Regions from separate parts of the Geodermatophilus sp. FMUSA9-8 genome, predicted to be linked through region 1. Evidence: riboswitches for the same ligand, from Rfam matches in the RefSeq annotation. Region 1 holds a riboswitch; the other holds the start of a gene.

Evidence for each region. Region 1 has a riboswitch for S-adenosylmethionine ahead of thrC (threonine synthase). Riboswitches for the same ligand answer to the same signal wherever they lie in the genome.
Region 2: another riboswitch for S-adenosylmethionine. It lies ahead of WA616_RS14110 (bifunctional o-acetylhomoserine/o-acetylserine sulfhydrylase); the one in region 1 lies ahead of thrC (threonine synthase).

What each region holds. Positions count from the first base shown of each region.
Region 1 covers NZ_JBAGKE010000005.1:63,369-78,931, reverse strand. The annotation lists tRNA gene WA616_RS12055 (tRNA-Thr) at 39-111, shown strand; gene WA616_RS12050 (DUF5313 family protein) at 111-536, opposite strand; gene WA616_RS12045 (CBS domain-containing protein) at 698-1,129, shown strand; gene rarD (EamA family transporter RarD) at 1,153-2,070, shown strand; gene WA616_RS12035 (DUF3263 domain-containing protein) at 2,156-2,488, shown strand; gene WA616_RS12030 (LytR C-terminal domain-containing protein) at 2,554-4,305, shown strand; gene WA616_RS12025 (alpha/beta fold hydrolase) at 4,374-7,310, shown strand; gene WA616_RS12020 (ABC transporter permease) at 7,310-8,182, shown strand; gene WA616_RS12015 (HAD family hydrolase) at 8,179-9,000, opposite strand; SAM riboswitch class I at 9,060-9,183, shown strand; gene thrC (threonine synthase) at 9,196-10,497, shown strand; gene WA616_RS12005 (cold-shock protein) at 10,706-10,906, shown strand; gene WA616_RS12000 (hypothetical protein) at 10,988-11,170, shown strand; gene groL (chaperonin GroEL) at 11,388-13,016, shown strand; gene WA616_RS11990 (VOC family protein) at 13,108-13,521, opposite strand; gene WA616_RS11985 (DUF72 domain-containing protein) at 13,546-14,331, shown strand; gene WA616_RS11980 (hypothetical protein) at 14,334-15,062, opposite strand; gene WA616_RS11975 (Gfo/Idh/MocA family protein) at 15,108-15,563, opposite strand, start outside.
Region 2 covers NZ_JBAGKE010000006.1:128,125-143,687, forward strand. The annotation lists gene WA616_RS14055 (TetR/AcrR family transcriptional regulator) at 1-521, shown strand, start outside; gene npdG (NADPH-dependent F420 reductase) at 610-1,293, shown strand; gene WA616_RS14065 (hypothetical protein) at 1,447-1,749, shown strand; gene WA616_RS14070 (hypothetical protein) at 1,869-2,342, shown strand; gene WA616_RS14075 (C40 family peptidase) at 2,519-3,535, shown strand; gene WA616_RS14080 (APC family permease) at 3,600-5,084, shown strand; gene WA616_RS14085 (YdeI/OmpD-associated family protein) at 5,081-5,659, opposite strand; gene WA616_RS14090 (uroporphyrinogen decarboxylase family protein) at 5,656-6,693, opposite strand; gene WA616_RS14095 (gamma carbonic anhydrase family protein) at 6,748-7,326, shown strand; gene WA616_RS14100 (threonine aldolase family protein) at 7,331-8,398, opposite strand; gene metX (homoserine O-acetyltransferase MetX) at 8,395-9,477, opposite strand; gene WA616_RS14110 (bifunctional o-acetylhomoserine/o-acetylserine sulfhydrylase) at 9,479-10,771, opposite strand; SAM riboswitch class IV at 10,815-10,931, opposite strand; gene WA616_RS14115 (hypothetical protein) at 10,978-11,478, opposite strand; gene WA616_RS14120 (mechanosensitive ion channel family protein) at 11,475-12,362, opposite strand; gene WA616_RS14125 (thioesterase family protein) at 12,388-13,224, opposite strand; gene WA616_RS14130 (hypothetical protein) at 13,295-13,663, opposite strand; gene WA616_RS14135 (VOC family protein) at 13,784-14,179, shown strand; gene WA616_RS14140 (EamA family transporter) at 14,221-15,183, shown strand; gene WA616_RS14145 (ABC transporter substrate-binding protein) at 15,185-15,563, opposite strand, start outside.

The sequences.
Region 1 (15,563 bases):
TCCCTATCCTCGTGGTGCCGGGACGGAGTCCCCGGTCCGCCGGCGTGGCGCAACTGGTAGCGCACCCGACTTGTAATCGGGCGGTTGGGGGTTCGAGTCCCCCCGTCGGCTCAGTCGAAGCTCCCGGCCCCGCCGACGCGGTACGGGAAGCGGGCCTCCACCCGGGCGTCGCGGCGCCGCTCGGCGCGCTCCTCGCGGATCCGCGCCGCCGTGCCCGCCGGGTAGCCGGCCTTGGCCACCCGGTGCTCGGTGGTCTCCACGATGAACGCCATCGAGTACATGAGGCCCACCAGGACGCCCCCGAGCGCCGCCGTCAGCCGGTAGACCAGCGGCACGGGCACGAACAGGCAGAGCGCGACCAGCGGCGAGAGCTGCACCAGCGAGCGCGCGAGGTGCCGCCGCACCCAGCCCGGCCGGGTGGTGTCCGACAGCACCCAGGCGGACAGGTCGCGGGGCAGCCGGCCGCCGAGGGCGTAGCGGAGCCACTGCAGGGCCGTCGGGGACGCCGGGGCGGCGTCGTGCCGGATGGTGCGCACGCGACGACGGTAGGCCCCTCCGGCCGGTCGCGTGCCTGCGCAGCGTCACGGCCGGCGGCGCCGCGTGACCGACACGCGTCCCGGGCGTGGCCCGCGCCGCGCCGCCCTCCGGCCGGTCCGCCGCGGAGCAGACTGCGGCCCGGCCGGAGGGAGGAGACCTCGTGCGCATCGCCCACCTGCTCCACCGCAAGGGTCCCGACGTCGTCACCGTCGAGCCCGGCGCCGGCGTCCGGGAGGCGCTGGCACTGATGGCCCGCCACGGCGTCGGCGCCCTCGTCGTGTCGCCGGGGGAGGGCCGGGTCGCCGGCATCCTGTCCGAGCGCGACGTCGTGCGCGCGCTGCACGCCTCCGGTGACGCCGTCCTCGACGGGCCGGTCTCGGCGCTCATGACCGCCGAGGTGCACACCTGCCCGCCCGGCGCCTCGGTGCACGACCTGGCCCGCACCATGACCGACCGCCGCGTGCGGCACGTCCCCGTCGTCGAGGACGGCCGGCTGCTCGGCATCGTCTCGATCGGCGACGTCGTGAAGGCCCGGCTCGACGAGCTCGAGGAGGAGCGCGCCCACCTCGTCGACTACATCCAGGCGGGCTGACCCCCGGGCGTAGCGTGCCCGCCGTGGACGAGCGGCGGGCGGGCACCGCGGCGGGGCTGTCGGCCTACCTGCTGTGGGGCTGCTTCCCCCTGTACTTCCCGCTGCTGGAGCCCGCCGGCGGGGTGGAGATCGTCGCCCACCGGGTGGTCTGGTCGCTGGTCTTCGTCGCCCTGCTGCTGACGGCGCTGCGCCGCTGGCCGCTGGTGCGCGCCGCGGTCACCGACCCGCGGACGATGCTGGTGCTCGCCGGCGCCTCGGCGCTGATCGCCGCCAACTGGCTGGTGTTCGTCTACGGCGTCAACTCCGGCCACGTCGTCGAGACCTCGCTCGGCTACTTCGTCAACCCGCTGGTGAGCGTGCTGCTCGGCGTCGTCGTCTTCGCCGAGCGGCTGCGGCCGCTGCAGTGGACGGCGGTCGGGCTGGCGGGCGTCGCGGTCGTCGTCCTGACCGTCGACCACGGCCGCCCGCCGTGGATCGCGCTGACCCTCGCCGCCACGTTCGGCGCCTACGGGCTGCTGAAGAAGCTGGTCCGGGTGGAGGCCGCGCCGGGGCTGTTCGTGGAGACGGCCGTGGCGTTCGTGCCGGCGCTGGTCCTCCTCGGCGTCCTGCACGGCACCGGCCGGGGGACGGCGGGCAGCGAGGGCACGGGCCACCTGCTGCTGCTCGTGGCCTCGGGCATCGCGACGGCGGTGCCGCTGCTGCTGTTCGCCGCGGCGGCCCGGCGGATCCCGCTGTCGACGATCGGCCTGCTGCAGTACGTGACGCCGCTGATGCAGCTCGCGCTCGGCGTCTTCGTCTTCCACGAGCCCATGCCGCCGGCGCGGCTGGCCGGCTTCGCGATCGTCTGGGCGGCGCTGGCCGTGTTCACCGTCGACGGCCTCCGCGCCGCGCGTGCGGCGGGCCGCCGGGACGCGGCCGAGCAGGTGCCGGCCGTCGCCTGACGCCGCGCGCGAGCCCGCGCGGAACGTCGGTACCCGGGCCTACCGTCGTGGGTGACGGCTTCCCCCCGATCGAACGGATCCGACCATGACCCCCGACCCAGCCCCCGCGGTCTCCCCGCCGGGGGGCTCGGCGTCCGGTGAGGTCCCCGCGCAGCCCGCGGGCCTGACCCGGCGCGAGCACGAGATGCTGGCCTTCGAACGGCAGTGGTGGCGCCGCGCCGGCGCCAAGGAGACGGCCATCCGCGAGCAGTTCGGCGTCCCGCCGACGCGGTACTACCAGGTGCTCAACGCCCTGGTCGACCGGCCCGCGGCCCTCGCCGCCGACCCCATGCTGGTGCGCCGGTTGCGGCGCCTGCGCACCGCGCGGCGCGCCCGTCGTTCACCGTCCCTCCTGGGCAAGGGCTCTCCGGCCATCTAGATTTGGTCACCGTGGGCAGGCACGCGGCGTCAGGTGGTGACCAACCGGACCGACCGTCAGCCCCGGTGGCCGGTGGGCGACGCCGCACCGACCAGCCCGCCGACCGCCCGGCGCCCGAGTTCGGGGCCGACACCCTGGCGCCCGGGTACGGGGACCTGAGCGACCACCCCACCACGCCCGGCCCGCTGCGCAGCCGCGCCGACCGGCGCCGCGACGCGCTGCTCGGCGACGAGACCGACCGGCGCCGCCTGACCGGCGGCCCGGGAGCGCCCGCGGCCGCCCCGGCCCGGCCGTCCGCCCGGCCGCCCCGCCCGGCGGCGGCGCCCCCGGCGGCTCCCGCCCAGCCCACCACCGCCCAGGCGCCGGCGCAGGCCCCGCCGGCCCGCCCGCAGCCCGCCGCGCCCCCGGCCGGGCGCGGCCGCACCCCTGCCGCGCGGCCGTCGGTGCCGGCGAACGGGGCGACCCGCCAGGCGCCGGCCGCGCAGCCGCCCGCCGCGCCGGCGCCGCCCGCCCCCCAGGCGCCCGCCGTGCCGCCCACCGCGGTCCGGCTGCCGGCGCCGCCGCCGAAGCCCGAGGCGCAGGCCCCGGCGCGCCCGGCCGCCCCCGAGACCTCCGTGGCGCCGTTCCAGGCGGTGCCCAGCCCCGCCGCCGACGCACCCGCGCGCGGCCGGCCCGCCGACCGGCAGCGGCCGGAGCGGCCTCCGGTCCAGGCCCCCGCGGCCCGGCTCCAGGCAGCCCGGACCCCGGCGGCTGTGCCCGGCGCGCCGGCCACCGCGGCGGCTCCGGCCGTGGCCCCCGGCCCCGGCGCCACGCCCTACCGCGACCGGACCCGCCCGACGGGCGCCCCCGAGCCCGCCGCACCGCCCGCCCCGGCCACCACGGCGATCCCGGACCGGGAGCCCGCCCGGGCCCGGGCCGCGGCGCCGCTCACCGAGGCGATCCCGGACCGCGAGCCGGCCCGCGCCCGGGCCGCGGCGCCGCTCACCGAGGCGATCCCGGACCGCGAGCCGGCCCGCGCTCGGGCCGCGGCGCCGCTGACCGAGGCCATCCCCGACCGGCAGCCCGCCCGCACCCGCGAGGGACGCGGCGACCGGGACGAGCGCCGGGACGGGCGCCCCGAGACCGGCCCGGCCACCGGCGGCACCGGCGTCGTCGGCAACCGCGCCGCCATGCGCGCCGAGCGGCAGGCCCGCGAGGCCGAGCGCCAGGCGATGGAGGCCGAGCGCCGCAAGGCCGCCCGCCGCGCCGGCGTCTCGCGCGCCGCCCTGCGCGCCGCCGAGGGGGAGGACGCCCCGCCGCGTGGGCGCCGCACGGGGCTCCTGCTGCTCGCCGTCGTGGTGGTCGCGCTCGTCGTGCTCGGCGTCTACAGCTTCACCTCCCCGGCGGCACAGGAGGCGGGCTCCACCACCCCGCCGGCCACCAGCAGCCCGCCGGCACCCACCGCGCCGCCCAGCGGCGCGCTGCCGCCGCTGTCGGTCGAGCCGCTGCCGCCGGTCGACCAGGCGCCCAGCACGCCGGTGCGCGTCCCGGTCACCGTGCTCAACGCCACGTCCACCAGCGGCCTGGCCGCCGACGTCGCCGCGCAGCTGGGTGCCCAGGGCTGGACGTCGGCCGGCGTCGGCTCCTACGACGGCCCGGACGTCGCCGTCACCACGGTCTTCTTCACCGCGGGCGACGAGACGCAGCGGCAGTCGGCGCTGCAGCTCATGGACGCCTTCCCGGCGGTGCAGACCGGCCCCGCCGACCGGTTCTTCGAGGTCCCCGGCGTGGCCGACCCGGGCCTGGTCGTCGTCGTCACCGGCGAGTGGCAGTCCTGACCGTCGCCTGCGATCCACCGCACGGCCGCCGCCGGAACCCGGGCGCGACACCGTCCGTTGGCCGCTCCGTGCGTTCCGCCCGCGCGGCCCTCGGTGCCGTGCTCGCCCTGCTGGTCACCGGCACGGTCCTCGTCTCGCTCCCCGGCACCGCGTCGGCCGCCGAGGACGTCCGCACCGAGGACGCCCGCGTCCCCTCCGGTTCCGGCGCGGACGCCGTCGAGCTCGACACCACGCTGTACCTGCCGGCCTCGGCCACCGCGGACGCCCCGGCGCCGGCCGTCGTCCTGGCGCACGGCTTCGGCGGCAGCAAGCGGTCGGTGGCCGACGACGCGCAGGACCTCGCGGGCCGCGGCTTCGTCGTCCTGACGTACTCGGCGCGCGGGTTCGGCGAGAGCACCGGCCAGATCGGCCTCGACGACCCGCGCTACGAGGTCGCCGACCTCTCCACGCTGCTCGACGTGCTGGCCGGGCGCGACGACGTCCTGCTCGACGGCGACGGCGACCCGCGGGTCGGCGTCGCCGGCGCCTCGTACGGCGGGGCGCTGTCGCTGCTCGGCGCCGCCTACGACGACCGGGTCGACGCGATCGCGCCGCAGATCACCTGGAACTCCCTGACCGCCGCGCTCTTCCCGTCGCAGACCGGCGAGGCCGACGGCGCGCAGCCGCCCACGACGCCCGCCGCCACCCCGCAGAGCGCGGACACCGGCGTCTACAAGCGCCTGTGGGCCGGGCTGTTCTTCGGCGTCGGCTCGGTCCCCACCGGCGGGCTGCTCGACGCGCTCGGCGGCGGGGGAGCGGGCGACGCCGGCGACGACGAGGGCACCACCGGGGACACCACCGCCGACACCGGCGGCGCGGCCCCGGCGTCCGCCCCGTCGCTGCCGCAGCTGCCCGACCTGGCCGGTGTCGACCCCGCGGCGGTGGAGCAGGCGCTGACCTGCGGCCGGTTCCGCGCCGACATCTGCGCCGCCTACCAGGACTCCGCCGCCACCGGCACGCTCACGCCCGAGGTGGCCGCGGTCCTCGACCGCAGCAGCCCGGCCGCCGTCCTCGACCGGATCACCGCGCCGACCCTGCTCGTGCAGGGCACCGAGGACTCGCTGTTCGGCCTCGGCCAGGCCGACGCCAACGCCCGCGGGATCGCCGCCAACGGCACCGAGGTCAAGGTCGTCTGGTACGCCGGGGGCCACGACTCGCAGCCCTCCGAGCGCGAGACCGCCGAGTTGCGCGACCTGGTCGCCGGCTGGTTCTCCTGGCACCTGCGCGACGGCGACGACCCGGCCCGCGGCGAGGACCCCGGCACCGGCTTCGAGTACCCCGCGCCGACCGGCCTGGGCAGCACGCTGGGCAGCGTCCAGGGCGGCACCCAGAGCGTCGTCGCCGACGCCTACCCGGGCCTCGACGGCGCCCCCGCGACCGAGCGCACCGACCTCGCGCTCGACGGCCCGCTGCAGCCGGTGGTCACCCCGGCCGGCGGCACGCCCGCCGCGATCACCACGGTCCCCGGCCTCGGGTCGATCGCCTCCGCGCTGGCCGGCACCGCCGTCGAGATCCCCGGCCAGTTCGCCGCCTTCTCCACCGAGCCGCTCGACGAGGCCGTCGAGGTGGTCGGCGCCCCCACCGTCGACCTCGCCGTCGCCTCGCCCAGCGGCACCGCGACGCTGTTCGCCAAGCTCTACGACGTCGGCCCCGACGGCGCGCAGACCCTGCCCGGCGGGCTGGTGGCGCCGCTGTCGCTGACCGGGCTGTCGGCCGACCCGACGGCGCCGACCGAGGTCACCGTGACCCTGCCGGGCATCGTGCACCGCTTCGAGGCCGGCCACACGATGCGCGTCGTCGTCTCCTCCACCGACCAGGCGTTCGCCCTCCCGGCCGAGGCGGCCGTCTACTCCGTCGCGCTGGCCGGCGCGGGCAACGGCGGCAGCGCGCTCGCCGTCCCGACCGTCGAGGGGCAGGCGCAGGCCGACGGCGGGACCTCGCGCTGGTGGCTGCTGCTCGGCGCCGTCGTCCTCCTCGGCCTGCTCGGCTGGGCCGCGGCGGTCCTCTGGGGCCGCCGCCGTCGCCGGGTCACCTCCGCCGTCGAGCCCGACGGCGAGGACGTGCCGCTGCGCTTCGAGGGCGTGACCAAGGCCTACAAGGACGGCTTCGTGGCGGTGAAGGACCTCTCCTTCGAGGTCCGCCGCGGCCAGGTGCTCGGCCTGCTCGGGCCCAACGGCGCGGGCAAGACGACGTCGCTGCGGATGCTCATGGGCCTCATCCGCCCGAACGCCGGCCGGATCAGCGTCTTCGGCCACGCCGCCGGCCCCGGGGCGCCGGTGCTGTCGCGGCTCGGCTCCTTCGTCGAGGGCACCGGCCTGATGCCGCACCTGTCGGGCCGCGACAACCTCACCCTCTACTGGGCCGCCACCGGCCGGCCGCCGGCGGACGCGCACATGGAGGAGGCGATCGAGGTCGCCGGTCTCGGCGCCGCGATCGACCGCCCGGTGCGCCGCTACAGCCAGGGCATGCGCCAGCGGGTGGCCATCGCCCAGGCGATGCTCGGCCTGCCCGACCTGCTGGTGCTCGACGAGCCGACCAACGGCCTCGACCCGCCGCAGATCCACGCCATGCGCGAGGTGCTGCAGTCCTACGCCGCCACCGGCCGCACGGTCATCGTGTCCAGCCACCTGCTCAGCGAGATCGAGCAGACCTGCACCCACGTGGTGGTCATGGCGCGCGGCCAGAAGATCGCGCAGGGGACGGTCGAGGAGATCGTCGGCACCGGGGGTGCGGTGCTCGTCGGGCTCGCCGACGACTCCGATGCCGGCCGCGCGGCCGCGGTCCTGTCCGGGCTGCCCGGGGTCGCCGTCGAGCGCACCGACGAGGGCCTGGTCGCCGACCTGGGCGCGCGGACCTCGCGGGCGCAGGCGCTGCAGGCGCTCGTAGCCGCCGACGTCGCCGTCGACCAGTTCACGCCGCGCCGCCGCCTGGAGGACGCGTTCCTGGCCCTGGTGGGGGAGAGCTGATGACCGCGACGGAGCACGTCCAGCCCACCGGGGCGGTCGCCGGCTACCGCCCCGGCCGCACGCTGCGGCTGTCGGTGGAGCTGCGCCGGCAGTTCAAGCGGCGGCGCACCATCGGCGTCTTCGCGCTGATGGTCGCCCTCCCGCTGGTGCTCATCGCCGCGCTGCAGCTCGGCGCCAGCGAGGAGGCCGCGGAGAACACCCGGATCAACCTGGTCGACGTCGCCACCTCCAGCGGGCTGAACTTCACGCTGTTCGTGCTGTTCGCGACGACGTCGTTCTTCCTCGTCGTGGTCTACGCGCTGTTCTTCGGCGACACCGTGGCCAGCGAGGCGCAGTGGGGGTCGCTGCGGTACACGCTGGCCACCCCCGTTCCGCGGGCGCGGCTGCTCCGGCAGAAGTGGATCGCCGCGCTGGTGCTGTCGGTGGCGGCGCTGCTCACGCTCGCGGTGGTCGCCGTCGTGGCCGGCGGGATCGCGTTCGGCTTCGACGACATCCGGACGCCGATCGGGGTGACCCTGTCGCAGGGCGAGGGCCTGCTCCGGCTGGCCGGGATGCTCGGCTACCTCGCCGTCCACCTGCTCGTCGTCGGGGCGCTCGCGTTCTGGCTGTCCACGGTCACCGACGCGCCGCTGGCCGCCGTCGGCGGGGCGGTGTTCACGATGGTCGTGTTCGCGATCCTCGACCAGGTCGAGCAGCTCGGCGCCATCCGCGACTGGTTCCCCACGGCGGAGGAGTTCGCCTGGACCGACCTGCTGCAGACGCCGGTCGACTCCTCCGACCTCTTCCGCGGCGTCATCCAGTCGCTGGTCTACGCCGCGGTCTTCACCGCCCTGGCGTTTCGCTCCTTCTCCCGCCGCGACGTCACGAGCTAGAGCGAGGCCCGTACCGCCTGGGCCCAGCCGACGCCCATCGCCCCGTCGGTCACCGACACGTTGGGGACGGCGGCCAGCATCGCGTCCATCCCGTCGACCTCGGCGCCGTTCGCGGTGATCCACAACCGGCCGACGGCGGGCGCCATCTCCAGGTCGCTGGCGCTGTCGCCGATCGCGACGGCGTCGGCGGGGTCGACGCCGCGCCGCTCGAGGTCCCAGGCGATCGCCTCGCCCTTGGAGATGCCGCGCGGCATCAGGTGGTAGACCCGGGCCAGCTGCCCCTCGGGCGCGAGGTCCAGCTTGGCCGTCGCGGGGATGGCGCCGTTGTCCTTGAGCGTCAGCCAGCCCAGGCCCCGCTCGGCGAGCCAGGCGTCGACGGCGACCGGGTCGACGTAGCCGCGCAGCAGCGCGTCGCCCTCGTGCGTGGTGTGCCAGGGCGCGTGCCACTCCAGCCGGCCCGGGTGGGCGGCGCACAGCGCGTCGACGACGCCGAGCTCGGCCAGCACGTCCATCGGCGTGCGCCCGGCGTACTCGTCGGGCAGCGCGCCGGTGAGCTGGTGGCGCGACCGGCCGCCCTTCCACGTGACGAGCGAGCCGAGCTCGGCGATCGCGCCGTCGGCGGCGAAGATCCGCCCGGCCTCGGTGACCTGGTCGGCGGTACGCCCGCTGACGATCACCAGAGCGACCCCGGCGGTGTGCAGTTCCAGGAGCGCGGCCGCGGGCTCGGCGGTGGGGGAGCCGTCGGAGGCGTGCCAGAACGACCCCCGGGGGCCGACCATCGTGCCGTCGAGGTCGGTGTAGACGATGCGCGCAGCCACACGCCCAGCATGGCCGGGACCGGGACCGCCTCCGGACCCCGGGTAGACTCGGGGCGTTCCACTCATCCAGAGGGGCAGAGGGACACGGCCCGACGAAGCCCCGGCAACCGCGCTCGCGCGAGCGGCGAGAGGTGCCAATTCCGTCCCGCGCGGCTCGACGGCCCGACGTGGGGAAGATGAGGAGGTAGTCGTCGCATGACCCTGACCGCTCCCGGTTCTGTCCAGGCCGACTCCGCTGCCGGCGGCCCCGTGCCGCCCAGCCCCGCCCGCGGCCTCGTCTGTCGCAACTGCGGCGCCACCTTCGGCCTCATCGCCGAGCACGCGTGCGCGGAGTGCTTCGGCCCGCTGGAGGTCGACTACGACCCCGAGCTGATGGCCGCCGTCACCCGCGAGCAGATCGAGTCCGGCCCGCAGAACATCTGGCGCTACGCCGCCCTGCTGCCCGTGGGCCAGGACCCGGCCGACCGCGTCTCGCTCGACCCGGGCATGACCCCGCTGGTCCGCGCCGACCGGCTCGCCGCCGAGCTCGGCATCACCGGCGGCCTGTGGGTCAAGGACGACTCCGCCAACCCGACGCACTCGTTCAAGGACCGGGTGGTCAGCCTCGCCGCCACCGCGGCCAAGCGGCTGGGCTACCGCAAGATCGCCGCCGCCTCGACCGGCAACCTGGCGAACTCGGTGGCCGCGCACGCCGCCCGCGTGGGGCTGCCCTCCTTCGTCTTCATCCCCTCGGACCTCGAGCCCGGCAAGGTCGTGCAGTCGGCGGTCTACGGCCAGACGCTGGTCGCCGTCGACGGCTCCTACGACGACGTCAACCGGCTCACCAGCGAGCTCGCCGAGACCGACGAGTTCGAGGACACCGCCTTCGTCAACCAGAACGTGCGGCCCTACTACGCCGAGGGCTCCAAGACCATGGGCTACGAGATCGCCGAGCAGCTCGGCTGGCGCATCCCGGCCCAGGTCGTCATCCCGATGGCGTCGGGCTCGCTGCTCACCAAGGTCGACAAGGCCTGGCGGGAGCTGGTGAAGGCGGGGATCGTCGCCGACACGGAGTGGCGCGTCTTCGGCGCCCAGTCGGCCGGCTGCGACCCGATCGCCACCGCCTTCGACAACGGCTGGGACGTCGTCAAGCCGGTCAAGCCCACCGGCATCGCGAAGTCGCTGAACATCGGCAACCCCGCCGACGGCCCGTACGCGCTCGACGCCATCCGCCGCACCGGCGGGTCGGTCGGCCGGGTGGGCGACGAGCAGATCGTCGAGGGCATCCGCGACCTCGCCCGCACCACCGGCGTCTTCGCCGAGACCGCCGGCGGCGTCACCGTCGCGGTGCTCCGGCAGCTGGTGGAGGACGGCCGGCTCGACCCCTCGAAGGAGACCGTCGTCCTCAACACCGGGGAGGGGCTCAAGACCCTCGACCCGCTGCTGCCGGTGGTCGGGTTCACCCACCGGGTGGAGCCCTCGCTGCGGTCGGTCCGGTCGGCGGGCCTCATCTCCTGAGGCGTAGAGTCCTGCACAGCGCCGATCCGGTCGGGTGACATCCCCGACCCGATCGTGGCCGAGTCGTGTGGGGAGGATCTCCCCGCGTCGGCCTCCTTGTTGTACCGTCTCGCGCGGTCAGTTCCACGCACGTGATCACGGGCGGAAGAGCTGGATCCCGGCCCCCGGATCACGGGGGTCGTCCGCACGCACGACCGTGGGAGCGCACGTGGCACAGGGCACCGTGAAGTGGTTCAACGCCGAGAAGGGCTTCGGCTTCATCGCCGTCGACGGCGGCCAGGACGTCTTCGTCCACTACTCGGCCATCCAGATGGACGGCTACAAGAGCCTCGACGAGGGCCAGCGCGTGTCCTTCGAGGTCGTCCAGGGCGAGAAGGGCCCGCAGGCCGACGCCGTCCGCGCCGTCTGACCCTGCGCCCGTCCCGAGGCCCGGTCCCCCGCGGGGGGCCGGGCCTCGGTCGTGCCCGGGGCCAGGACGAGAGGAGCGGCCGTGCCGCGCTGGAGCATCACCCACCTGGAGGACGCGCCGACGCTGGCGCACCGGCCGGGGCTGGAGCTGAAGTACGACGACGGGCGCAACCGCGTGTGGCTGCCCACCGGGGACGGCGCGGTGCTGGTCGAGCGCCGGGACCCCGTGACGGGGGTCTGGCACGCCGACCCGCCGAGGGGCTGACCCCGGGGGGGAACAGCCGGCGCCCACCCCCCGTTCTTGCACTCGGCAGGTGCGAGTGCCAGACTTCCCGTTGGCACTCGACAGTGCCGAGTGCCAATCAGGTCGGAACGGTGAGGCACCGGAGCGCGGACCGACGGAGCGTCCGCGGCGCCGGTGTCGTCCGTCGCGGGCGCCGGTCCCGGCCGTGCAGCGATCCATGCATGGAGGACATCACCACATGGCCAAGATGATCGCCTTCGAGGAAGAGGCGCGCCGCGGCCTCGAGCGGGGCATGAACACCCTCGCCGACGCCGTCAAGGTGACGCTCGGCCCCAAGGGCCGCAACGTCGTCCTCGAGAAGAAGTGGGGCGCTCCCACCATCACCAACGACGGTGTGAGCATCGCCAAGGAGATCGAGCTCGAGGACCCCTGGGAGAAGATCGGCGCCGAGCTGGTCAAGGAGGTCGCGAAGAAGACCGACGACGTCGCGGGTGACGGCACCACCACCGCCACCGTGCTCGCCCAGGCGCTCGTGCGCGAGGGTCTGCGCAACGTCGCCGCCGGCGCGAACCCGATGGCCCTGAAGAAGGGCATCGAGAAGGCCGTCGCCTCGGTCACCGAGTACCTCCTCTCGACCGCCAAGGACGTCGAGACCAAGGAGCAGATCGCCGCCACCGCGTCGATCTCCGCCGCTGACCCCGCCATCGGCGAGCTCATCGCCGAGGCGATGGACAAGGTCGGCAAGGAAGGCGTCATCACCGTCGAGGAGAGCAACACCTTCGGCCTCGAGCTCGAGCTCACCGAGGGCATGCGCTTCGACAAGGGCTACATCTCGCCCTACTTCGTGACCGACCCCGAGCGCATGGAGGCCGTCCTCGACGACCCGTACGTGCTCGTCGTCAACTCGAAGATCAGCTCGGTCAAGGACCTGCTCCCGCTGCTGGAGAAGGTCATGCAGTCGGGCAAGCCGCTGGCCATCATCGCCGAGGACGTCGAGGGCGAGGCCCTCGCGACCCTGGTCGTGAACAAGATCCGCGGCACCTTCAAGTCGCTGGCCGTCAAGGCTCCCGGCTTCGGCGACCGCCGCAAGGCCATGCTGACCGACATCGCCATCCTCACCGGTGGCCAGGTCATCAGCGAGGAGGTCGGCCTCAAGCTCGACACCGCCGACGTCTCCCTCCTGGGCCGCGCCCGCAAGGTCGTCGTCACCAAGGACGAGACGACGATCGTCGAGGGCGCCGGCGACAGCGAGCAGATCGCCGGCCGGGTCAACCAGATCCGCAACGAGATCGACAAGTCGGACTCCGACTACGACCGCGAGAAGCTGCAGGAGCGCCTGGCCAAGCTGGCCGGTGGCGTCGCCGTCATCAAGGCCGGCGCCGCGACCGAGGTCGAGCTCAAGGAGCGCAAGCACCGCATCGAGGACGCGGTGCGCAACGCCAAGGCCGCCGTCGAGGAGGGCATCGTCGCCGGTGGTGGCGTCGCCCTCGCGCAGGCCACCGCCGTCGCGTTCGACAAGCTCGAGCTCGAGGGTGACGAGGCGACCGGTGCCAACATCGTGCGCGTCGCGCTCGAGGCCCCGCTGAAGCAGATCGCCGTCAACGCCGGCCTCGAGGGCGGCGTCGTGGCGGAGAAGGTGCGCAACTCCGAGGTGGGCCACGGCCTCAACGCCGCCACCGGCGAGTACGTGGACCTGGTCTCGGCCGGCATCATCGACCCGGCCAAGGTCACCCGCTCGGCGCTGCAGAACGCCGCCTCCATCGCGGCGCTCTTCCTCACCACCGAGGCCGTCATCGCCGACAAGCCGGAGAAGTCCGCCCCGGCCATGCCGGGCGCCGACGGCGGCATGGGTGGCATGGACTTCTGAGTCCCGTCCTCTGCACCGTGTGACACCAGCAACGCCCGGGAGGGGCGGTCCCGCATCGCGCGGGGCCGCCCCTGTCGGCGTCTCCGGGGCGTCAGTCCCGCGGGGGCGGGAAGCAGCAGAACTCGTTGCCCTCGGGGTCGGCGAGCACGTCCCAGCCGATCTCCCCGGCGTCCTCGTCCGCCTCGTGGCCGGGGCGCTCGTCGGACGGCCGCACCACGGTGGCGCCGGCGGCCCGCAGCGCCGCCGAGTCGCCCACGACGTCGAGGTGCACGCGGTTCTTCACCACCTTCCCCTCGGGCACCGGGTTGACCCAGATCAGCGGCCCGGCGCCCGACGGGTCGACGATCGGCACCGGCCACCCGCGCGGCCGCGTCCAGCCCGGCTCGGGTGGCGCCACCTCGTCGCGGCGGACGTAGCCCATGGCGGCGCACCACCAGTCGGCGAGCGCCTGGTGGTCGCGGGCGTCGATGCAGAGGTCCTTGAAGCGGGCGGGTGCGTCGGCCATGGAGGCGGAGGGTAGGCCGACGGCGTGGCCGTGGTGATCGGGACCTCGGGGTGGCAGTACCGCGACTGGCGCGGCCGCTTCTACCCGCAGCGCCTGCCGCAGCGGCTGTGGCTGGAGCACCACGCGCAGCACTTCGCCACGGTCGAGAGCAACGCGGCCTTCTACCGGCTGCCCGCCCGCGAGACCTTCGCAGCCTGGCGCGAGCGCACCCCGCCCGACTACCGCTGGGCGGTCAAGGCCAGCCGCTTCCTCACCCACGTCAAGCGGCTGCGCGAGCCCGAGGAGCCGGTGGCCCGCCTCGTGCAGCACGCCGAGGGCCTCGGCGACCGGCTCGACGTCGTCCTGCTGCAGCTGCCGCCCACGCTCAAGGCCGACGCCGGCCTGCTGCGCGACTGCCTCGCCTGCTTCCCGCCCGGCGTCCGCGTCGCCGTCGAGCCGCGGCACGCCACGTGGGAGACCGACGAGGTCCGCGACCTGCTCGAACGGTACGGCGCGGCGCTGTGCTGGGCCGACCGCGCCGAGCGGCCGGTCACCCCGCTGTGGCGCACCGCCGGCTGGGGCTACCTCCGGCTGCACACCGGTGCAGAGGGCTGGGGCTACCCGCCGGCGGTGCTCGAGGAGTGGGCGCAGCGCCTGGCGGCGACCTGGGCCGACGACGAGGACGTGTTCGTCTACCTCAACAACGATCCGGGCGGGGCCGCCGTCGTCGACGCCGTCACCCTGGCCGGCGCCGTGCGGCGGGCCGGGCGCACACCCACCCGCGTGCCGACGCCCGAGCAGGCGAGCGGCCGGGCCTGGACCGCCGCCTGAGCTCAGTGGTCGCGGCCGCCGTGCCCGGATCCCGAGCCCGAGTCGTCGCCGGAGTCGTCGGACCCGGAGTCGTCGGACCCGGAGTCGTCGGACCCGGAGTCGTCGGACCCGGAGTCGTCGGAGCCCGAGTGGGACCCGGAGTCGTCCCCCGAGTCGTGCCCGGAGTCGTCGTCGGAGCTGCCGGACGGGGTGGCGCCGGAGTGGTGGCCGGGCTCGTCGTCGTCGGAGCCGGAGACCGTCGCCGTGGCGCCGGGGGTGGGGTCGTCCTCGGGGTGGTCCCGGCCCGAGCCCGAGCCGGTCCCGGCGGGGGAGGGGCCGGCGCCGGTCGGCCGCGCCGCGGTGTTCGGCGGGGCGGGCGCGCGCGTCGGCGCCGCCGTCGGCCCGTCGGCCCCGTCGTCGCCGGGCGTGCCGGTGGCCGGGGAGCCCGAGGGGTCGGCCGAGGGGCTCGCCGTGGTGGTCGACGTGGTGGTCGCCGTGGGGGCGGCCGGGTCGGCCCCCGCGTCGTCGTCGTGCGTCGCGGCCGCGCGGCCGTCGCCGGAGTCGGGCACGTCGAGCGGCGTCACCGACTCGAGGACACCGGCGACGCCGTCCTGGACCGGGCCGGGGAGGACGCCGGTGAGGCCGGCGCCGGTGACCCCGGCGACGGCGATGCCGAGCCCCGCCGTGGCCTGGGCGACGGCCGAGGCGGAGGTGAGCTTGGCGAGCGCGGTGGCGAGCCCGGTGAGCAGCATGCCGATGTCATCGGCATCACACCCCGGCTCTTGACCCGGCGAGCTTCAGAGGGCGTGCGGGTCCTCGCGGTGGTGGACGCCGAGCTGGTGCGCCGCCTGCTCCAGCACGTCCTGCACGGCCAGGGTGTCGGCCAGCGGCATGACGTCGCTCTCCGTGCGGCCGGCCTGCAGGCACCGCGTCACCTCGGCCAGCTCGTGCGAGTAGCCCGTGCCGTCCGGCGGGAGGGTGATCTCCTCCGGCTCGGCGCCGGTGCGGTGCAGCACGATCGTGGCCGGGTGGTGGAAGCGGGGGAGGACGTCGATCCAGCCGCCGGTGCCGAACACCCGCGCCTGCCCCGGGGTCGGGTAGCGCAGCGAGGTGGTCAGCGTGGCGCTGCGGCCGTCGTCGTAGGTCAGCAGCAGTGCGGCCTCGGCGTCGGCGCCGGTGGGGAACGTGGACCCGGCGGCGGTGACCCGGTCGGGCGTGCCGAGCAGCATCTGGGCGAAGGAGACGACGTAGAC
Region 2 (15,563 bases), on a different contig from region 1:
TCGACACCAGGGTCGCCGACATCGTCGCCGAGGCGCGGGTGGCCCAGGGGACGTTCTACACCTACTTCGACTCCAAGGACGCCGTCTTCCAGGCGGTCGCCACCGGGGTCGTGGGGGAGATGCTCGTCGCCCTGCGGGCCGACACGCACGCCGGGACGCCGTACGAGCGGGCCCACGCGGCGATGGAGCGGTTCGTCGACGCCTACCGGCCGCGGGCCCGGATCATCGCCCTCGTCGAGCAGGTCGGGACGTTCACCCCGGAGCTCAAGCACCTGCGGCTGCAGGTGCGCGAGGCGTTCGTCGAGCGCGCCGCGCGCGGCATCGCCCACCAGCAGGAGGCGGGCATCGCCGACAAGTCGCTGGACCCGGTGCTGACCGCCGAGGTGCTCGGGGCGATGGTCGACCACACCTGCTACGTGTGGCTCAACCTCGGCCGCGACTTCGACCGGGACGCCCTGCTGCGCACGCTGACCACCGTGTGGGTGCGGGCCATCGGCGCGGACGTGCCGCCCGCCGCCTGAGCGGGGTCCCGCGGATCGATGTGACGCGGGCGTCAGCTAGCGTCCGCACCCGGGCGCTCCGCCGGGGAGCGCGGCGAGGAGGCGTCCAGTGACCGAGGCGACCGGGGCCGGCGTGCCCGAGGGGCTGACCGTGGCGGTGCTCGGCGGCACCGGCCCGCAGGGGCGCGGGCTCGCCCGGCGGTTCGCCGCGGCCGGGGTGCGGGTCGTGCTCGGCAGCCGCGACGCCGGCCGCGCGGGCACCACGGCCGCCGACCTCGCCGCGGCCACCGGCGGCGACGTCACCGGCGACGACAACCGCGGGGCGGCCCGCGCGGGCGACGTCGTCGTCGTGGCGGTGCCGTGGGACGGGCACGGCGAGCTGCTCGCCGGCCTGCGGGAGGAGCTCGCGGGCAAGGTCGTCGTCGACTGCGTCAACCCGCTCGGCTTCGACAAGCAGGGCGCCTTCGCGCTGCCGGTCGAGGAGGGCTCGGCCGCCCAGCAGGCCGCGGCGCTGCTGCCCGACAGCCGCGTCGTCGCCGCGTTCCACCACGTCAGCGCCGTGGTGCTCGAGGACCCGGAGGTGGCCGAGGTCGACACCGACGTCATGGTGCTCGGCGACGACCGCGAGGCCACCGACCTGGTGCAGGCGCTGGCGTCCGCGGTGCCGGGCATGCGCGGGGTCTACGCCGGCCGGCTGCGCAACGCGCACCAGGTGGAGGCGCTCACCGCCAATCTGATCAGCGTCAACCGCCGGTACAAGGCGCACGCGGGGCTGCGCGTCACCGACGTGTGACGGCCCGCCGCACGCGTGGGACGCCTGTGACGGGGGAGTGAAATCCCGCACCCATACCGCACGGCACCTCCCCTCAAACACGGTTCCCGGATTATTTTTCCGCGCGACCGCAGGAGGCCTCCGGCAGTGGGGGCCGGCGAGGGGAGCACCCACATGACCCGCAACCAGAAGCCGTCCGTCTTCCAGGTCGGCAGGATCTGGGACGACGGCCGGACGGTCGTCGTCTCCGGCTGGGGCATCGGGCTGTGCGCCGCCGGCTGCCCCTGCCACCGCTCGCCCGTGGGCGGGCACCTGGCCATCGACGAGGACCAGGCCGGCGGCACCCTCGGCCTGCGCTGCTTCGCCGAGGACGGCTGCGACTGCTGCGAGCCGTGGACCGCCGACGAGCTCTCCGCCGTCCTCCGGGACCTGGAGGTCGTCGCCGGACTCGACGCCGAGGAGCCCCTCGCCGGCTGAGGAAGGACCCCCCGGTGCCCGACCTCGCGCTGCAGCGCGAGGTCGGGCACCGCGGTGTGCGGTCCAGGCACCTCCCCGGACCGCCTTTCGCGCGCGGACGGCGGGGTACGGACGTCGCCATGCTGGGACGAGCGGCGATGCGCGGTGCCCTGGCCGGACTGGCCGGCACCGCGGCGATGACCCTGGCCGAGAAGGCCGAGCAGCAGGTGACCGGGCGGCCGGACTCCTACGTGCCCGCGCGCACGCTGACGGCGCTGGCCACCCGCCGCCGCCCGCCGGGCTCCGAGCGCCCGTCCGTGCGCAACCACCTCATGCACTGGGGCACCGGTGCCGCCGTCGGAGCGCTGCGCGGCGTGTGGGCGGCCAGCGGGCTGCGCGGCTGGCGCGCCTCGGCCTGGCACACCTCGGTCCGGCTGGCCACCGACCAGACGCTGGAGAACGCCACCGGCGTCGGCGACCCGCCGTGGACGTGGTCGCGCCGGGACCGGGTCGTCGACGTCGCCGGCAAGGCGATCTACTCCTTCGTCACCGGCGCGGTGGCCGACGCGCTGGTCCCGCTCGCTCCCGACCGCCGGCGGAGCACCGCCCCCTGACAGGACCGGCCCGTTCCCGCGACCCGCGGGGCGGGTGGGACGAACGGGACCGGTGGGACGGTCCCGCCCGCTGATCACCGCGCGCCCTGCACACGCTCCGCTCACCTCCTCCCTACCGTCCGTACGGACCAGATCAGGGGGACGTCGCCCGCAGGGGCGGCAGGAGGAGGCCGGACGTGCAGCGCAACCGGACGACGGGACGGCGCTGGACGGGTGCGGTCGTCGCCGCCACCGGCCTGGTGGCCCTCGTGCTCGCGCCCGGCTCGGCCTCCGCCGCGCCGTCGACCGCCGACGAGGCCGCCCAGCTGGTCGAGGAGGCCGGCCGGCAGCTCACCGCGGTCGACGAGCAGGTGCACCAGGCCGAGCTCACCGTCGCCGCCCAGCAGCAGGCCGCCGCCGAGGCCGACCGGGCCGCCGCCGTCGCCGAGGCCACGCTGCAGCAGTTCGAGCCGGCCATCCGCGCCATCGCGCAGAGCGGCTACACCGGCACCACCCGCTCGCGCGTGGCCGCCTTCCTCGGCAGCGACTCCGCCGACGACCTCGTCGCGCAGATGACGATGCTCGACCTCATCGCCGACCACACCGACGGCGTGCTCACCGAGGTCGCCGTCGCCCAGGCCGCCGCCGACCAGGCCCGCGCCACGGCCGACGCCGCGGCCGCCGAGGCCGCCGCCGCGCTCACCACCCTCCAGGAGCAGCAGGCGCAGGTGCAGGCCCAGGTCGACGCCTACGAGGCCGACTTCGCCCGGCTCACCGCCGCCGAGCAGACGCGGGTGACCGCCGCGCTCGCCGGCCCCGTGCTCGACGCGCCGTCGGCCGCCGTCGCCGCGGCCGCCGCACCCGGCCCCGCCGCCGCCACCGCCGTGCAGACGGCGTTGGGGCAGATCGGCGACCCCTACGTGTGGGGCGCCTCCGGCCCGGACGGCTTCGACTGCTCGGGGCTGACCCAGTACGCCTACGCCGCCGCCGGCATCTCCCTGCCGCACTCGAGCAAGGCCCAGTCGACGATGGGGACCCCGGTCTCGCGCTCGGAGCTGCTGCCCGGCGACATCGTCTACTTCTACTCGCCGGTGAGCCACGTCGGCATCTACATCGGCGACGGGAAGATGGTGCACGCCCGCACCTTCGGCCAGCCGGTCGCGGTGACCAGCGTGGACCAGGCGGGGTACCGCGGCGCCGTCCGCGTCGCCTAGCCGCACCCGGCCCTCCGGCCCGCCCCCGCGCCGGGGGCTGCGGCAGGCCGTACCGTGGCCGACCGTGACCCGGGCACTACCGCGACCGGAGCCCGCGCTGCGGCCCGGGGCCATCGGCTTCCTCGACTCGCTCGTCATCGGCCTCGCCGCGACGTCGCCGGCCTACTCGCTGGCCGCCGTCATCGGCCCGGTCGTGGCGCTCGTGGGCGTGCACGCGCCCGGCGTGATGCTGGCGTCGTTCGTGCCGATGCTGCTCATCGCCGGGGCCTTCGCCGCCCTCAACCGCACCGACCCCGACTGCGGGACGACGTTCTCCTGGGTCACCCGCGCGTTCGGCCCGACCGCCGGCTGGATCGGCGGCTGGGCGATCACCATGACCGGCGTCCTGGTGGTGGGGTCGCTGGCCGAGGTCGGCGTCCGGTTCACCCTGCTGATGGTCGGCCTCGACGCCCTGGCCGACTCCACGCCCGCCGTCATCGCGCTGAGCGTGCTGCTGGTGCTCGTCATGTCGGCGGTCTGCGTGCTCGGCACCGAGATCTCCTCACGCCTGCAGAACGCGCTGATCCTCGCCCAGACGGCGGCGCTCCTGGTGTTCGCCGTGGTCGCGATCGTGCGCGGGGTGCGCGGGGACTCGCCCTTCGGCGGGCTGACGCCGGCGTGGGACTGGCTCGACCCCTTCGGCGCCGGCGGCGCCGCGCTGACCGGCGGGCTGCTGCTCGGCGTCTTCGCGTACTGGGGCTGGGAGTCGGCGGTCAACCTCACCGAGGAGACCACCGACTCGCGGGTCGCCCCCGGCCGGGCCGGCGTGTGGTCGACGGTGGTCCTGCTGCTCACCTACGTGGGTGTGGCGATCGCCGTCGTCTCCTTCGCCGGGACGGCGTTCCTCGCCGGCAACGCCGACGAGGAGGAGGCGGTCTTCGCGCTGCTGTCCACCGAGGCGCTGGGCGGCTGGGACTGGGTGGTGCTGGCCGCCGTCGCCACCTCGGCGATCGCCTCCACGCAGACGACGATCATCCCGGCGTCGCGCACCGGCCTGTCGATGGCGCGGCGCGCGGCGCTGCCGGCGCGGTTCGGGTCGGTGTCCGAGCGGTTCCGCACGCCCGACGTCTCCACCTGGTGGGTCGCCGGCGTGGCGGTGGCCTGGTACGTCGGCGTGCACCTGGTCAGCGAGAACGCGCTGTTCGACTCGATCACCGCGCTGTCGCTGCTGATCGCCCTCTACTACGCGCTCACCGGCGTCGCCTGCGCCTGGTACTTCCGGCGACGGCTGGTGCACAGCCTGCGCGACGCGCTGCTGCTGGGCGTCGGCCCGCTCGTGGGCGCGGCGCTGCTGGCGTGGCTGCTCGTCCTGTCGGTGCGCGACCTCGCCGACCCGGACAACAGCTACACCGGGCAGGCCTGGCTCGGCGTGGGCCCCCCGCTGGTGATCGGCATCGGCATCATGCTGGCCGGCGTCGCGCTCATGCTGGTGTGGCGCCGGCGCGACGGGCGCTTCTGGCAGGAGCGTCCCGGGGTCGCCCCGGAGGACGCCGACCCGCTCGCCGGCTAGTGGATCGTGCGGCCCTCCGCGAGCATCGCGACGAGGGCCGCGATCCGCTTGGCCCGCGTCGCGGGGCTCGCGGCCGTGTGCACCCGCCACAGGACCGCGTAGCGGTTGGCGCCGTCGAGCGCGGCGAAGGCCTCCTGGGCGGCCGGCTCGGCCGCCAGGGCGGCGGCCAGGTCGTCGGGGACGGTGATGGTGGCGGGGCCCGCGTAGGCGCGCTCCCAGCGGCCGTCGGCCCGCGCCGCCTCCACCTGCGCGAGGCCGGCCGGGCGCATCCGGCCGGCCGCCACCAGCTCGGCCACGATCCCGACGTTCTTGGCCGACCAGACGCTGCGCGGCCGCCGCGGGGTGACGCGGGTCAGGTACCAGTGCTCGTCGACGCTGTTGGCGCGGCCGTCGATCCAGCCGAAGCACAGCAGCGACTCGACCATCTCGTCGCGGGTCAGCGAGGGCACGCCGGCGCCCCTCTTGGCCAGCTTCACGTAGATGCCCGGTGCGGTGGCCGACTCGGCCTCCAGCCACGCCTCGAACGCGGCCTGGTCGGGGAAGGCGAGCACCGGCAGGTCGGTCGGCAGCGTCACCGCAGCTCCTCGCGCAGCGTCCGGGCGGCCAGGGCCAGCGAGCGCATCTTGCCCTCGGCGGAGGCCCGCGGCAGGTACTTCAGGCCGCAGTCGGAGGACAGCACCAGCCGGTCGACGTCGACGTCGTCCAGGGCGCGGCGGACGCGGTCGGCCACCACCTCCGGCGTCTCCACCTCCGGCGTGGACAGGTCGAGCACGCCCAGCGCGATGCCCTTGCCGCGCAGCGGCCGCAGCTGCGCCGGGTCCAGGTGCGACTGCGCGGTCTCCACCGACACGGTGTCCACCGGGGTGTCGGCGAGCTCCGGGAGGAACGAGTAGCCCTCCGGCCGCTCGGCGACCATCGCCGCGTAGCCGAAGCACAGGTGCAGGTGCACCGGTCCGGGCGCGCCCTCCACGGCGCGGGTGACCGCCTCGGCGCCGTAGCGGCGGGCCACCTCGGGCCGCGCCTGCAGCCAGGGCTCGTCGATCTGGACGACGTCGGCCCCGGCGGCGAACAGGTCGGCGATCTCCTCGCGGACGACGTCGGCGTAGGCCAGCGCGAGCGCCCGGTCGTCGCCGTAGTGCTCGTCGGCCGCCTGCTGGGCCATGGTGAACGGGCCGGGCAGCGTGATCTTCACGGGCCGGTCGGTGGCCGCCCGCAGGAACCGCACGTCGCGCGCCTGGATCGGCCCGCGGCGCGCGATCTCCCCGGTCACCCGCGGCACCGGGATCGGCTGCCCGGAGCGGTTGAGGACGGTGCCGGGGGTGTCGACGTCGACGCCGTCGAGCGCCGTGGCGAAGTGGTTGGAGTAGGACTCCCGGCGCTGCTCGCCGTCGCCGACCAGGTCGAGGCCGGCCGCCTCCTGGGCGCGCACCACGAGCAGCGTGGCGTCGTCCTGGGCCTCCTCCAGGTGCTCCGGCGCCGGCCGCCACAGCTCCCGGGCGCGCACGCGCGGCGGGAACTGGTGGGCCAGGCGGTCGTGGTCGATGAGCCAGCCGGGCTGCGGGAGGCTCCCGACGACGGTGGTGGGCAGGAACGGCAGGTCGGCGGGCACGGGTGGAGTCTGCCCCGGGCGGCCGCGCGGGGTCCGGTGTGCTGGGGTGGGGCCGTGGCGGACAACTACATCGCGGAGCTCGACAACGGCGCACCGGCCATCGACGACGAGGCGTTCGTGGCGCCGACGGCGGTGGTGGTCGGTGCGGTGACCATGGGGCCGCGGTCGAGCATCTGGTACGGCGCGGTGGCCCGGGCCGACGCCGAGGTGATCGAGATCGGCGAGGACTCGAACGTGCAGGACGGCAGCACGCTGCACTCCGACCCCGGGTTCCCGCTGGTCATCGGCCGCGGCGTCACCGTGGGGCACCGCGTGGTCCTGCACGGCGCGCGGGTCGACGACGACGTGCTCGTGGGCATGGGCAGCGTGGTGATGAACGGGGCCCACATCGGGTCGGGCTCGATCGTCGCCGCGGGCGCCGTCGTCACCCAGGGCACGCAGGTGCCGCCGGGCTCGCTGGTGGCCGGCGTCCCGGCGAAGGTGATCCGGCAGGCCACCGAGGACGACCTCACGCACATCCGGCTCAACGCGCTCGCCTACACCGAGCGGCTGCCCACCGCGCGGCGGGTGCGGCCGGTCGTGCGCCGCCCGCTGCCCTCGGCCGGCCACGTCCCCGGCGACGCCGCCGACTAGGGCGTCAGACGGCGCCGGCGAGGCGGGCCAGCGCGCCGCGGACCTCCTCGACCGGCAGCGCCATCGTGGCGTCGCCGACCGACATCTCCACCCGCTGCACGGCCGGGTCGGCGGTCGGGGCGGCCTCGTTCCAGGTCCACAGCCCGTCCTCGGCCAGCCCGCGGACGGCGGCGCGGAAGCGCTCGGGCGTCGTCGTGAGCAGCAGGTGCAGCATCGGCGTCTGCGGCGGGTCGGGGACCACGCGCACGCCGGGCAGGTCCCGGACCGCGTCGGCGATCTCGCGGGCCCGCTGCAGGTAGGCGGGGAACAGCGGCAGCCGCTCGCGCAGGCAGGTCAGCGCCGACGCCGCGCCCGGCCACAGGCCCCACAGCGTGCCGCCGAGCCGGTGCCGCCACTCGCGGACCTCCGCCACGACGTCGGCCGGCCCGGCCAGGCAGCACCCGGCGAGCGCGCCGATGCCCTTGTAGAAGCTGACGTAGACGGTGTCGAACGGCGCCGCCAGGTCGGAGGCGGGCATCTCGTACCCGGCGGAGGCCTCCCACAGCCGGGCGCCGTCGAGGTGGGCCACCGAGTGCACGTCGTGCGCCCATGCGGCCTGCTCGACGACGTCGTCCCACGGCGGCAGCTGCCCGCCGAGGTCGCGCTGCGGCAGCTCCACCACCAGCGCGGCCGGCGGCTCGGCGACGGCGTCGAGGTCGGCCCGCAGCAGCAGCCGGTTGCGGTCGCCGACCGGGCGCGGCACCAGGCCGTGGAGACGCTCCAGCGCCCCGCCCTCGTGCCGGAACAGGTGGCACTCGGGATGGGCGACGACGGTGCGCCGCATCGTGCGGCCGGCGTGCACCCGCAGCGCCGCCTGCTGGGCCATCGTGCCGCTGTGCAGGTAGACCGCGGCGGGCTTGTCGAGCAGCGTGGCGACCTCGGCCTCCAGCTCCGCGACGACGCCGCCCACGCCGTAGCGGTCGACCGCGGTGTCGGGCGGGACGGTGGCCAGCAGGGCGCCGGCGCGGACCGGCCCGTGGCCGCCCAGGGCCCGGTCGCAGGCCAGGCGCAGCGCGTCGAGGTCGTCGCTCACGTGCCCAGCAGACCACGGACGAGCGCGCCCACGGCATCGGCCTCGACGAGGAAGCCGTCGTGCCCGTACGGCGAGGACACGACGTGCAGCGGCACCCCGAGCGCGTCGGCCACCCGCTGCTGCAGCTCCAGCGGGTACAGCCGGTCGGAGTCGACGCCGGCGACGACGGCCCGCGCGGTCACCCGCGCCAGCGCCGCCTCCACCCCGCCGCGACCCCGGCCGACGTCCCAGGTGTTCATCGCCTCGGTGAGCACCACGTAGCTGCCCGGGTCGAAGCGGGCGACGAGCTTGTCGGCGTGGTGCTCCAGGTAGGAGGCGACGGCGAAGCGGCCGTCGTCCTGCACGGTCGTGCCGAAGCGCTCCTCGAGCTCGAGCGCGCTCCGGTAGGTGAGGTGCGCGATCCGCCGCGCGATGCCGAGCCCGGTCACCGGGTCGGCGCGCACGGCGGCCTGCTGGGTGGTCTGGGTGCCGAGCTGGTCGGCGGTGACCGTCGCTCCGGAGGCGAGGAAGAACAGGCCGGCCACCCGGTCGGGCAGCGCCACCGCCCACTCGAGGGCCCGCATGCCGCCCATCGACCCGCCGACGACGGCCGCCCACCGCCGGACGCCGAGCGCGTCGGCGAGCGCGGTCTCGACCCGCACCTGGTCGCCGACGGTCACCTCGGGGAAGCGCCCGCCCCACGGGCGCCCGTCCGGCGCGGCCGACGACGGCCCGGTGGTGCCCTGGCAGCCGCCGAGCACGTTGGCGCAGACGACGAAGAACCGGTCGGTGTCCAGCGGCGCGCCGGGGCCGACGAGCGACGCCCACCAGCCCGGCGTCGGGTGGCCGGGGCCGGCAGGGCCGGTGACGTGGCTGTCGCCGGTCAGCGCGTGCTCGACCAGCACCGCGTTGGCGCCGTCGGGCGCGAGCGTGCCCCACGTCTCGTAGGCCACCCGGACGCCGGGCAGCACCCCGCCGCGCTCGAGCCGGACCGGTCCGTCCAGGTCGAGGAAGAGCCGGTCCCCGGCGGGGTCGCCCTCGCGCCACCCGCCGGTGCGCGGCGAGGTGCGGGACGCCACCGCGTCCCGCACCCCGGACACGTCAGGCGCCCTTGGCGGCGCGGAACCCGGCCTCGAGGTCGGCGAGGATGTCCTCGATGCCCTCCAGGCCGGCGGCGAGGCGCACCAGGCCGGGCGTCACGCCGGTGGTGAGCTGCTCCTCGGGCGTGAGCTGCGAGTGCGTCGTGGACGCCGGGTGGATGACCAGGCTGCGCACGTCGCCGATGTTGGCCACGTGGCTGTGCAGCTCCAGCCCCTCGACGAACCGCCGGCCGGCCTCGACGCCGCCGCGGATCTCGAACGCCAGCACCGCGCCGGCGCCCTTGGGGGCGTAGCGCTGCTGGGCGGCGTGCCACGGCGAGGACGGCAGGCCGGCGTAGTGCACCGACTCCACCTCGTCGTGGGCCTCGAGGAACTCCGCCACCCGCTGGGCGTTGGCGACGTGCCGCTCCATGCGCAGCGACAGCGTCTCGATGCCCTGCACCACGAGCCAGGCGTTGAACGGGCTGATCGCGGGGCCCAGGTCGCGCAGCAGCTGCACGCGGGCCTTGAGCGCGTAGGCGGGCGCGCCGAGGTCGGCGTAGACGACGCCGTGGTAGGTCGGGTCCGGCGTCGTGAAGCCGGGGAACCTGCCCTGCGTCCAGTCGAAGCGGCCGCCGTCGACGATCACGCCGGCGATCGCGGTGCCGTGGCCGCCGAGGTACTTGGTGGCCGAGTGGACGACGACGTCGGCGCCGTGCTCGAGCGGGCGCACCAGGTACGGGGTGGCGATGGTGTTGTCGACGATCAGCGGGACGCCGTTGCGGTGGGCCACCTCGGCGACCGTGGCGATGTCGAGGACGTCGCCCTTCGGGTTGCCGATCGACTCGGCGTAGAACGCCTTGGTGTTCTCGCGGACCAGCCGCTGCCAGTTCTCCGGGTCGTCGGGGTCCTCGACGAAGGACACCTCGACGCCGAGCTTGGGCAGCGAGTGGTGCAGCAGGTTGTAGGTGCCGCCGTAGAGCGAGGCGGAGGCGACGACGTGGCTGCCGGCCTCGGCGACGTTCAGCAGCGACAGGGTCTCCGCGGCCTGGCCGCTGGCGACCGCGAGCGCCGCGACGCCACCCTCGAGGGAGGCCACGCGCTGCTCGAGCGCGTCCTGCGTCGGGTTCATGATCCGCGTGTAGATGTTGCCGAGCTCGGCCAGCGCGAACAGGTCCGCGGCGTGCTGGGTGTCGCGGAACTGGTAGCTGGTGGTGGCGTAGATCGGCAGCGCGCGGGCGCCGGTGGTGGGGTCGGGGCTCGTGCCGGCGTGGATCTGCCGGGTCTCGAAGCTCCAGCTCTGCGGGTCGGTCATCGCGCCGTCTCCTCTCGTACCGGAGGACCTGCGGCGCACAGGTGCTCCGTCCTTGCCGTGCTGCGGGCGCAGCGCGGCCGGCTCTTCCCCTGGGAGCACCTCAGACGGAGGAGAGGTTGCCGGACAGCCAGCCAGGTACTTCGCGCTGTCACTCAGGAGCCTGGGGCGACCCTAGCGGGCGGCGGCGCCACGTCCAGCCCGGGGGCTCAGGAGGTGGGCGCGCTGCCGGTGGTGGGGACGGCCGTCGTCGGGGCTGGCGCCTCCGGAGGGTCCGGCGCGGTCTGCTCCGGCGCCGTGGTGCCCGGAGCCTCCGTGGGAGCCGGCGCGGTCGTCGTCGGTGCGGTGGTCGTCGGCGCGGTGGTGTCCGGGGCGGTCGTCGTCGGCGCGGTCTCCTCCGGCGTCGTCGTCCCCGGCGCCTCCTCCGTCGCCGGTGGGGCGGTCGTCGGTGCCGGGGCCGGCGCCGGGGTGCTGACCGTCGTGGTGCCGCCGGCCGGGTCGGTTCCGGCGTCGGCGGGCTTGACGTAGAGGTACAGCAGGCCGAGGCCGAGGAACAGGGCGACCAGGACGAGCGTCGACGTGCGGGCCCGCCCGATGCGGCCGGGCGAGCGGCGCAGGAGGCCGGACAGGCCGAACCGGCCGCGGCCCGCGGGGTCGCCGACGGTGCCGTCGGTCCCGTCGGCGGGGCGGGGCGCCCCGGGGACGCTCACTGCTGGGCCCCCTGCCGCGCCGGGGCCGGGGCGGCGGCCGGCGGCTCGGGGGTGATGGTCAGGCCCTCCCGGGCGAAGGCGAGCACGATGCGCTCGCGCAGGTCGCGGCCCACCTCGAACTGGCGGCCGGGCAGCGTGCGCGCCACGACCCGCACGTTGACCTGGTCGAGGTCGATGCTCTCCACGCCCATGACGCTGGGCTCGTCGAGCAGCAGGCGGCGCAGCTCGGGGTCGGCGAAGGCCGCCCGGCCGACGTCGCGGAGGACGTCGTTGACCCGGGTGACGTCGGCCGTGGTGGGCACCGGCACGTCGACGACGGCGCGGGCCCAGTCGCGGGACAGGTTGACCACCTTGACGATCTGCCCGTTCGGGATGGTGACCACCTCGCCGTCGGCCGAGCGCAGCCGGGTGATCCGCAGCGTGACGTCCTCGACGGTGCCGTTGGCCGGGTCGCCGCCGCCGACCACCTGGATCGAGACGACGTCGCCGAAGCCGTACTGGCGCTCGGTGATGAGGAAGAAGCCGGCCAGCACGTCGCCGACCACCCGCTGGGCGCCGAAGCCGAGCCCGACGCCGAGCACGGTGGCCGGCGCGACCAGGCCGGTGACCGGGACGCCGAGCCGGTCGAGCACGTAGAACGCCGCCACCGTGTAGACGAGCACGATGAGCGTCCAGGTGAGGACCTGGGTGAGCGAGTGCCGGTGCTTGGCCGCCTCGGAGCGGACCAGCACGTCGCCGCCGGTGGAGCGGGCGTCGATGCGGCTGGTGATCCGGTCGCCGACCCAGCTGATGAAGCGGGCCACCAGGACCGAGCCGAGGATGATCAGCACGATCTCCAGGCCGCGGCCGGCGAGCCAGTCGAGCAGGTCGGTGAACGGTCCCATGCGGTGTCGGGTCCCCTCCGGTCGGTCAGCTGCGCGGTCGGGCCCCATCCAACCCGGTCCGCCTGGGAGTCGGCTCCTCCCGGGGCTCGACGAACAGCGAGGCCACCGACCGGCCGATGCGCCCGCGGCGGTCGTGGAGGTCGGCGGCGCACTGCCCGGCCCCGCCGGGCCCGAGGGTCGTGACGGCGTCCATGCCCAGCCAGTCGCCGGCCGGCTGGCGGAACAGCGCGACGACGAGGTCGACGTTGGCGAAGGTGGCCTGCGACCAGTCGATCTCCGTGGAGATGCCGCTGGCGGCGTCGGTCATCACGAGCAGGTGCTCCAGCGGCGTCATCGGCTCGCCCTCGACCAGCTCGCACAGCGGGCGGGTCCAGGCCGCGGCCGGCCCGGTGGTGGTGAGCGAGCCGGCGGCCGCGCGCCACTCCAGCGCCCGGTGGTAGGCGACCTCCTCGGAGAAGACGTCGAACGCGGCCGGCCGGGCCTCCTCCGGGCCGACGGCGAACGGCTGCGGCGGCGTGGCGGTCGCCGCGGAGTCGCGGGTGCGCATCCGCCAGGCCGTCAGCCGCATGGCGGTGCGCCCGCCGGCCTCCAGCGCCGCCTCGACCAGCTCGATCCGCCGGCCCGGGCGCAGCACCCGCGCGGTCACCCGCACCGGACCGACCGGCACCGGCCCCAGGACGTCGTAGGCCAGCCGCACGGCCTGCCCGTCCGGGATGCCGCCGGTGCGCTCCACCGCGCGGGCGAGCAGGGCGGCCGGCGGGCCCGCGTGCTGCAGGCCGGGGTCCCACGGGCCGATGGTCAGCGCGGTGGCGACGTACCCGTCGTCGCCGTCGGGCAGGTAGCAGGCGCGGGGGAGGTCCACGCCCGGCAGTCTCGCGCCGGGCCGGTCGCCGTCGTGTCGGGGGTCGGCGCCGGCGGTCGCGTGCCGCGGGTCAGGCGCCGCGGTTCAGCCACAGCGCCGCGGCGGACCACGCGGCGCCGGCCCCGGCGGCCGTCCACCACAGCCAGCGCAGCGACTCCCCGGGGTTCGACAGCGCGAGCAGCGCCGCGACGACGCACACCGCGCCGGCCAGCGGCGTCGTCCGCAGCAGGGTGCCGAGGGTGTCCGGCCCGGGGATCGCCAGGAACACGACGACGGCGGCGACCAGCAGGAGCCCGCACAGCGCGCCGAGGTACGCCGCGGTGACGCCCGCCTCGGCGGGCAGCACGAGCGCGCCGAGGCCGCCGGCGAGGCCGCCGAGGGCGAGCCCGGCGAGCAGCCGCCGGCGGCGCCGGGACCACGGGGGACGGGGCTCGGTCACGCCCCGAGGGTGCCCGCCCTGCCTGTGGACCACCCCTGCCGATGAGTTCCGCCGTGCGGCAGCGTCTGTCCTGCCGACGGGCCCACGCCGGGCCCACCGACCCCGGGAGCCCCCGTGCGCATGATCTTCGTGAACCTGCCCGTGTCCGACGTCGCGGCGAGCCGCGCGTTCTACACCTCGCTCGGCTTCTCGGTGAACGAGCAGTTCAGCGACGACTCCTCGGTCTCCGTCGTCGTCAGCGACACCATCTTCCTGCAGCTCCTGAGCACCGGGCGCTTCGCGGCCTTCCTCCCCGAGGGGCGGCAGGCCGGTGACCCGCGGCAGACGTCGGCGATGCACGCGCTGTCCTGCGACAGCCGCGAGGAGGTCGACGCGCTCGTGCAGAAGGCGCTCGCCGCGGGCGGCGGCACGTGGCGGCCGGCCGAGGACCACGGCTACATGGTCGGCGGCAGCTTCACCGACCCCGACGGCCACGTCTGGGAGGTCATGTGGATGGACCCGGCGCAGGGGCGGTGACGTAGGCGGCGTCGGGGCCGACGGCGGCTACTGTCGCCGTCGTGCACCGCCGTCCCGCCGTCGGGTACCTGCTCACCGTCGCCGCGGCGGGGCTGTTCGCCGTCAACGGCACCGTCTCCACGCTGGCGCTGCGCTCCGGCGTCCCGCCCACCTGGCTGACGGCGATGCGCTGCGGCGGCGCCGCGGTCGGGCTGCTGCTCGCGCTGGCGCTGGTGTCGCCGCGGCGGCTGCGGCTCACCCGGCGCGAGGTGCCGTTCCTCGTGGTGTTCGGCGTGGTCGGCGTCGCGCTGACCCAGTTCCTCTACTGCGTCGCCATCGGCCGGCTGCCGGTCGGGATCGCGCTGGTCTTCGAGATGACCGCGCCGGTCCTCATCGCCCTGTGGGTTCGGCTGGTGCGCGGGGAGCCGGTGCGGCCGCGCATCTGGCTGGCGCTGTCGCTCTCCCTCGGCGGGCTCGTGCTCGTCGCGCAGGTGTGGCAGGGCGGCGGCTCGCTCGACGCCCTCGGCGTGGGCGCGGCGCTGGCGGCCGCCGTCTGCCTGGCCACCTACTACCTGATGGGCGAGCGCGGGGCGGCCGACCGCGACCCGGTGGCGCTGACCTGCTGGAGCTTCGTGGCCGCGGCGCTGTTCTGGGCCGTCGTCGCGCCGTGGACGCCGTTCGACCCCGGCCTGCTCGGCGAGGCGGTGCCGGTGTCGCTGGGCTCGGCGCGGCTGCCGCTGTGGGTGCTGGTCGCCTGGATCGTCGTCCTCGGGGCGATCACGCCGTTCTGGCTGTCGATCGCGGCGCTGCGGCACCTGCCGCCCACGACCGCGGGGCTGGTGGCCACCGTCGAGCCGGTGTTCGCCTCCGTCGTCGCCTGGCTGTGGGTGGAGCAGGTGCTCACCGGCTGGCAGGTGCTCGGCGGGCTCGTCGTCCTCTCCGGCATCGCGCTGGCCCAGACCGCGCGGGTCACCGCGCGGCGGGCGGCGCCGGCGCCCGTTCCCGAGACGCCGGCGCCGCTGTAGCTCAGCTGACCTTCTCGCTGTCGGCGAGCCAGCCGGCGAGGCGCTCCATGTAGCGGGCCTGGGCGGCGTAGTCCATGCCGACGTACTCCCACGGGTACACCTGCTCGGCCTGCGCGGCCGGCAGCAGCGCGTAGGTGGGCTGGCCGGCCATCTCCTCCGGCGTCATGGCGCCGCGCAGCGAGTAGAGGATGACGTCGCTCGCGTACTCGGGCACCTGCTCCCAGCTCGCCGTCTGCCAGAAGTAGCCGTCGCCGCCCGGGTCGACGAACTGCACGCCGAGGTCGGAGTAGAGCCGCAGGGAGGGGTCGTCGGGCGCCTTGGCCATGTAGAAGCCCTCGTCCGGGTAGGCCGCGACCGGCAGCACGGTGACCCCGGAGGAG